Regions from separate parts of the Amycolatopsis sp. NPDC051071 genome, predicted to be linked through region 1. Evidence: riboswitches for the same ligand, from Rfam matches in the RefSeq annotation. Region 1 holds a riboswitch; each other region holds the start of a gene.
The links. Region 1 has a riboswitch for S-adenosylmethionine ahead of AB0M65_RS05635 (ATP-binding cassette domain-containing protein). Riboswitches for the same ligand answer to the same signal wherever they lie in the genome.
Positions count from the first base shown of each region.

Region 1 (2,244 bases):
TGGCCGAGCGCGGCGGAGCCGAAAGGCTGACGGTCGTCGGGGCGGATGCTCTGCGGGTGACGGCGGGGGATTTGCCCGAACAACCGTCGGCGCTTGTCGCGAATCTGCCTTACAACGTCGCTGTTCCCGTCGTGCTTCATCTGCTCGCTGAGCTGCCTTCGCTGACCAGCGGGCTCGTGATGGTCCAGACCGAGGTGGCTGACCGGATGGCGGCCGGGCCGGGAAGCAGGACTTACGGCGTGCCGAGCGTCAAGCTCGCGTGGTACGGGAAGGCACGCAAGGTCGCCGCGGTGCCCCGATCAGTGTTCTGGCCTGTGCCGAACGTGGACTCCGCGCTGGTCGCCTTCGAACGTGGTGACGCAGTCGTGACAGCCGTGAGCCGTAAGCGGCTGTTCGCGGTCGTCGACGCGGCATTCTCGCAGCGGCGAAAGACGTTGCGGGCAGCGTTGGCCACCTGGGCTGGCTCGGCTGAACGCGCGGGCGAGTTGCTCGCGAAAGCGGGCATCGACCCCAAGACCCGCGGGGAGCAATTGGACGTTCATCAGTTCGCTCGTATCGCCGCCGCGACCGACTGACCGCCGTGAGTCATGACAGGCCGCGTTGAGGCAGCCGTGTCGTGACGCCGAGGGAACCTTGTTCCATAACGTGGTGATTGTGGTCGGCGCCGCGCTGATGCGAGCGTTGACCGAGGTCAGCACGACGGCATAAGTCCTCTTATCGATGAGCGTCTTCCCGACCTGTCTGTGCAGGCAGCGGCCTCGGTGTGAATTCGAAATGGCCGCCGGTTCCCATAATATGGGCACTGGATCCTGTATTATGGACGCGACCAGACGTGTGATCTGCGCCTACACGCTTGCTTTCATCCAGTGGGATCGGTTTTACTCAGTGAACCATCCCGAGCGACTGAGAGACCTGGCTCGCCGAAGTCGCAGCAACCACCCTCCACAGGGCAGGTGCTACAGCCAGGACCGATGGAGGCTGTGCCTAATGAACAGGGTCACCCACCCACTCCTGCTGACCAGGCGACGTGTCGTAGACGAAGGTCGCCGCTCGGTAAGTGCGTGTCGACGCTCCACCGTTACTGCCTGAGTTCTTCCTCTTTTCTTCTGAAAACCGTCCGTTCTGGACGGTTACTCGGTGACGGTTGGCGCGCTCGAAAGAAGCAGCGCCCCATGTGCATGGAGCCCTTCGTGATCACTGTCGAAAACTTGTCCAAGTCCTTCCCCCTCAATGGAAATCCCGTCGTCGCACTGCGCGACGTCAGCGTGGACATCCAGGCCGGCTCGCTGTTCGGAGTCGTCGGTCCGGCCGGCTCCGGCAAGTCGACCCTCGCTCGTTGCATCGGCCTTCAGGAGCGTCCTGACCGAGGCGTAGTCCGTCTCGACGGCCTCAACACGGGAACCCTTGACGGCCGCCGCCTGCGAGAGATACGTCGGCAGGTCGGCGTCGTGAGCACCAAACCGGAACTGCTCACCGAGCGCACCATCGCCGGGAACATCGCGTCGCCGCTGGAGCAGCTCGGGCTGGATGGGCCACAGCGTCGGAATCGGGTCGGCAACCTGCTCGACCTGGTCGGACTCACCCAGCGCGCGGGTCAGCGGCCGGGAGAACTGTCCGAGGGGCAGCTGCGCCGGGTGGCCATCGCCAAGGCTCTGGCCGCCGGTCCTTCCGTGCTCCTTGCCGACGACCCGACCGCGGGTATTCGGCCCGAAGAGTCCGGAGCGGTCCTGACCGTGCTCGACCGCGCGCGTGCCGAGCTCGGCGTCACCGTGTTGCTCACTACTCCCGACGCGAGTGTGGTTCGCCGTGTCTGCGATGACGTGGCAGTGTTGGAGGCTGGCGCGGTCATCGAACGTGGAACCGTGCTCGACCTGGTCTCCGACCCGAACAGCCGGACCGCGCAGGCCCTGCTGCCGACGATCGAGACCAGCAGGGCGCAGGTCTCGAAATACGACCGAGCCGTGGACGTCGTGCTGGTCGGTTTCGCGTCGGTCGGAGCACTGCTGCCTGAGGCCGCCGGTCGCTTTGACGTCGAACTCGCCACCATCGGCGGCGGCTTGACTCGGATCGGCGACACCCCGGTCGGCCGTTTCCGGCTCGGCGTGCGCGGTGAGCACGCTGATGCCGCGCTCGCGTGGATCGCCGAACGCGGCGGCCACGTGACCCACCCGGTCCGCGGACCGCAGGGTGTCGCTGCCTGATTTTCTCGTGAACGGGTCGCCCAGGACGAAACCGTCTCGGGCG
Region 1 covers NZ_JBFBBY010000010.1:66,688-68,931, forward strand. The annotation lists gene rsmA (16S rRNA (adenine(1518)-N(6)/adenine(1519)-N(6))-dimethyltransferase RsmA) at 1-575, shown strand, start outside; SAM riboswitch class I at 888-978, shown strand; gene AB0M65_RS05635 (ATP-binding cassette domain-containing protein) at 1,191-2,201, shown strand.

Region 2 (2,244 bases), on a different contig from region 1:
TCCACTTTGGACAATCTGACGGCCGTCGGCGCGTCGATCGCCAGGACGGACACGGACGGCGACACCGCTGTCGTCACCGACACGCGAGGGCTCGCCCTGGTGCGCCGCGGTGAGCCCCGCGGCCCGCCTCGTTCTTGAGGCGGGCCGGCGGGAACTCAGATGCCGAGGGCTTCGCGGACCGCGTCGGCCGAGGCGCTGACGGTGGCCTTCGGGCCGACCTTGTCCTCGACGGCGTCGAGGGTCTTGAGGCCGTCACCGGTGATCAGCAAGACGATCTCCTCGTCCGGGTTGAGCTTGCCGGTTTCGATGAGCTTCTTGGCGGTCGCCACGGTGACCCCGCCGGCGGTCTCGGTGAAGACGCCTTCGGTACGGGCGAGCAGCCGGATGCCCTCGACGACCTCTTCGTCGGTGACGTCTTCGATCGCGCCGCCGGTGCGGTTGACCACGTCGAGGACGTAGGGGCCGTCGGCCGGGTTGCCGATCGCCAGCGACCGGGCGATCGTGTCGGGCTTGACCGGCTGGATGACGTCGTGGCCCGCGCGGAAGGCGGCCGAGACGGGGGAGCAGCCGGTGGCCTGCGCGCCGAACACCTTGTAGGGCGTTTCGTCGACGAGGCCGAGCTGGCCGAACTCGCGGAATCCTTTGTCCACCTTGGTGAGCTGGGAACCGGAGGCGATCGGCACCACGATCTGCGGGGGAAGCCGCCAGCCGAGCTGTTCGGCGACCTCGAAGGCCAGTGTCTTGGAGCCTTCGGAGTAGTAGGGCCGGACGTTCACGTTGACGAACGCCCAGCTCTCCTGCTCGGCGGCGAGCTGGGTGGCGAGCCGGTTCACGTCGTCGTAGTTGCCGTCGACCGCGATCAGGTCGCCGTCGTACACGGCGGTGGTGAGGATCTTGGCGCGCTCGAGGGTCTTCGGGATCAGCACGACCGACCGCCAGCCGGCGCGGGCCGCCGCGGCGGCGACCGCGTTGGCCAGGTTGCCGGTCGACGGACAGGCGAGCACCTCGAACCCGAATTCGCGGGCGGCCGCCAGTGCGACGGCGACCACGCGGTCCTTGAACGAGTGGGTCGGGTTACCGGTGTCGTCCTTGACCCAAACCTTCTTGACACCCAACGCTTTCGCGAGCCTGTCGGCCTGGATGAGCCGGGTGGCGCCGGGTTCGGTGTTGGGGATCTCCTCGACGTTCGAGGGCACCGGGAGGAGCTTCTTGTAGCGCCAGATGTTCTTCGGCCCGGCTTCGATGTCTTCGCGGCGCACGCGGCCGAAGTCGTAGGCGACCTCGAGCGGCGAGAAGTCCTCCGCGGAGACGAATTCGGGGGCGAGTGGCTGCCGGTGTCCCTCTTCCTTCGACACCAGTTCGACGGCCGGTCCGAGATCCGGGGTCTTGGTGGTGGAGGTCGTGCCGAGGGTTGCGGTCATCGCGAGGTCCTTCCTCATCTGCCCCGCCTGGGCGGGCCGGAATTGGCACCGTGTTCGTCAGCTACCCCGCGATCGCGGGATGACAGGCTGACGCCGGTTGCCGGGGCTTCATCGGGCCGTTCCCTCTGCCCCTCTGGATGAGCGGTATTCAATTGTCGGCACGCGTGTAATCGCGTCGCCTCGCCAACACCGTACGACATGGGCCTCGGGTGGGGCCACCGTGTCCGGAACACATCACCGGAGAAAGCACACGAGAGGAGGAGTGGCAGGATCGTGACCGTGACGACGCAAGCTTCCGCCCCATCGCCGCTGGTACTGGTCCTCGGTGAGGAAGAGCTGCTGATCGAACGCGCGATCCGCAGCGCTTCCGACGCGGCCAAAGCGGCCGATCCGACGGCGGATCTCTCGCGGATCCGGGTGTCGGACCTCACAGTCCCCGCACTCGCGGAGATGGTCAGTCCTTCGCTGTTCGCCGAGGACCGGGTCATCGTCCTCGAATCCGCGCAGGACATCTCGCAGGAGCTCGCCGACGGGGTGATGGCCTACGTCAAAGCCCCCGCCGACGGCATCGTGCTCGTCGTCGTGCACAGCGGAGGCGGCCGGAGCAAGGCCGCGAAGGCGCTGCCCGCGGCACTGAAGAAGGCCGGGGCGGAGGTCGTCGAGTGCCCGAAACTGACGAAGGCCGCTGAGCGGGAATCCTTTGTCCGCAACGAGGTTCGCCGGGTCGGCGGGAAGATCGACGGCGCGGCCGTGCTCGCGTTGATCGATGCCGTCGGTTCGGATCTTCGCGAGTTGTCGTCGGCCGCGACCCAGCTCGTCGCGG
Region 2 covers NZ_JBFBBY010000011.1:49,072-51,315, reverse strand. The annotation lists gene AB0M65_RS06080 (ComEC/Rec2 family competence protein) at 1-138, shown strand, start outside; gene thrC (threonine synthase) at 156-1,421, opposite strand; SAM riboswitch class I at 1,433-1,565, opposite strand; gene holA (DNA polymerase III subunit delta) at 1,701-2,244, shown strand, end outside.
Region 2: another riboswitch for S-adenosylmethionine. It lies ahead of thrC (threonine synthase); the one in region 1 lies ahead of AB0M65_RS05635 (ATP-binding cassette domain-containing protein).

Region 3 (2,244 bases), on a different contig from region 1:
CGCGACGGCACCGGCTTCACCCCCAGCAAGAACACCCGGCTCCAGGAACGCGACCAGCTACTCGTCGTGACCACCTCCGACGCGCGCGACGCGGCCGAACGACGCCTGCGAGCCGTCGACCGGGCCGGTCGCCTCGCCAGGTGGAAGGGTGAATCCGGCCAGTAGGCACGAACGGGCACCAGCTGTTCGTCGGTTGATCTCAGAAACTTCTTCCCCTTTGTGCTCCTTTTGGATTACTTTGCCAGTAATCGATTCCCTCGAATGGGTGAGCGTTGCGGGTTAAGGGGTACATAGGGTGACGAAATTTCCTATGCGGTTCGCTGGCCTGGGGGTGGCGACCGTCCTCGTCGGGGTGATCTTCTCGGCGCCGGTGGCGGCCGCCGCCGGCGGGTTCCCGGCGTTCGGCGTGCCGTTCGAGACCGGGCAGCCGGTTCACTCGGCAAGCATCCACCCGGACAACGGGACCTCTCGCGTCGGTGACTCGCGCGACTTCTGACCTCCCGCGTTTAGTCCTCTAGTTGCGGTACTTGCACGTACAACTACCGCAACCAGAGGACTGAACGCGGGTTCTCTTCGCTTGCGGAAGGCGTGAGCGGCGTCTCAACATGCGGGCAAGGGGTGGCTTGATCGCCCGGACATCCGCTAACTTCGTCTTTAGGTCACGAGTGTCAGCGTCAAGCCCCGGCTAGCTGACCGGCAACCCTCCTTCCGCGGTGGGGTGCCCCGGGTGAGGACCAGGCTCGTCGCGCGGTGCGACGGGCAAGCGCGGGATCCTCGTCGGGGTCCCCTGGCCCGGAGGATGACGATGACACTCGCTCTCGAACGCACCAGCACCCCCGCCACTGACGGGGAAACCGCGGCGGCAACTGTTGCCACACACGAAATCCCGACGGTCGCCGGTGCCGGGCTGCGGGTCCCGCTGGTCACCGGCGGCGACATCGGATACGCCAACCTCGACCACGCGGCGAGCGCGCCCTGTCTGGACAAGGTGCGTGACGCGGTCGACGAGTTCCTTCCCTGGTACGCCAGCGTGCACCGCGGTGCAGGGTTCGCTTCGCAGGTCTCCACCAAGCTTTACGAGCGCACGCGGGGAATCCTGCGGAACTTCGTCGACGCGCGATCGACCGACACCGTCGTGTTCACCCGCAACACCACCGATTCCTTCAACCTCCTGGCACGCAGCCTGCCGAAGCACACTTCCGTCGTCGTGTTCGACACCGATCACCACGCCGCTTTGCTGCCGTGGAAGGGTCCGAATGTGCGCCGGATCCAGACCCCGCGCACGCGGCTCGCGGCAGTGTCCGCTGTGGACGAAGCGCTCGCCGACTGCCCGCAAGGGCCGCGGCTGGTCGTCATCACCGGCGCGTCCAACGTGACCGGGGAACTGTTGCCGGTCAAGGAGATCGCCGCCGTCGCGCGCCGCCACGGCGCCCGGATCGCACTCGACGCCGCGCAGCTGGCGCCGCACCGCAAGATCTCCGTGCGCAAACTGGACGTCGACTACATCGCGCTCTCCGGCCACAAGTTGTACGCGCCTTTCGGTGCCGGTGCGCTGATCGGCCGCGCCGACTGGCTGCGTGCCGCCCAGCCGTACCTCGCCGGTGGTGGCGCCACGAAACTCGTCACCCGCGACTCCGAAGACTTCGGCGTCGTCTGGAACGCCGGAGCCGAGCGGCACGAAGCCGGTTCCCCCAACACTGTCGGTGTCTACGCCCTCGGTGTCGCCTGCGAGACGCTGGCCGAAAACTGGGACGCGATCGTCGCCCATGAGGACGAACTGCTCGCACGGCTGCGTCGCGGTCTCGCCGGCATCCCCGGTTTCGCCGAACTGCGGTTGTTCGACGCGCCGGTGGACCGGGTCGGCACGCTGAGCTTCATCGTCGACGGCTTCGAGCCCGGCTGGCTCGCGGCGGTCCTGTCCGCGGAATACGGCATCGGTGTGCGGGACGGCGCGTTCTGCGCGCATGTCGCGACCAAACGGCTGATCGCGGCCGCCGGTTCGGCGGGCCAGCAGGCCGTCCGGGTCAGCCTCGGCCTCGGCAGCACCGCCGAGCACGTCGACCGGGTGGTGCTGGCACTGCGCCAGATCGTCGCCCGCGGCGCCCGCTGGCAGTACGAGAAGCCCGAAGGCCGCTGGGTTCCGGAAGGGGATCCGCGGGAGCTTCCCCCGTTCTGCGCCTGACCCACTATCCTCACCCCGCATGGGGAACGAGCGACCGCGTTACTGGTTTCCGCTGGCGTTGC
Region 3 covers NZ_JBFBBY010000026.1:31,949-34,192, reverse strand. The annotation lists gene AB0M65_RS11885 (potassium/proton antiporter) at 1-165, shown strand, start outside; gene AB0M65_RS11880 (hypothetical protein) at 311-496, shown strand; SAM riboswitch class IV at 658-772, shown strand; gene AB0M65_RS11875 (aminotransferase class V-fold PLP-dependent enzyme) at 806-2,182, shown strand; gene AB0M65_RS11870 (hypothetical protein) at 2,202-2,244, shown strand, end outside.
Region 3: another riboswitch for S-adenosylmethionine. It lies ahead of AB0M65_RS11875 (aminotransferase class V-fold PLP-dependent enzyme); the one in region 1 lies ahead of AB0M65_RS05635 (ATP-binding cassette domain-containing protein).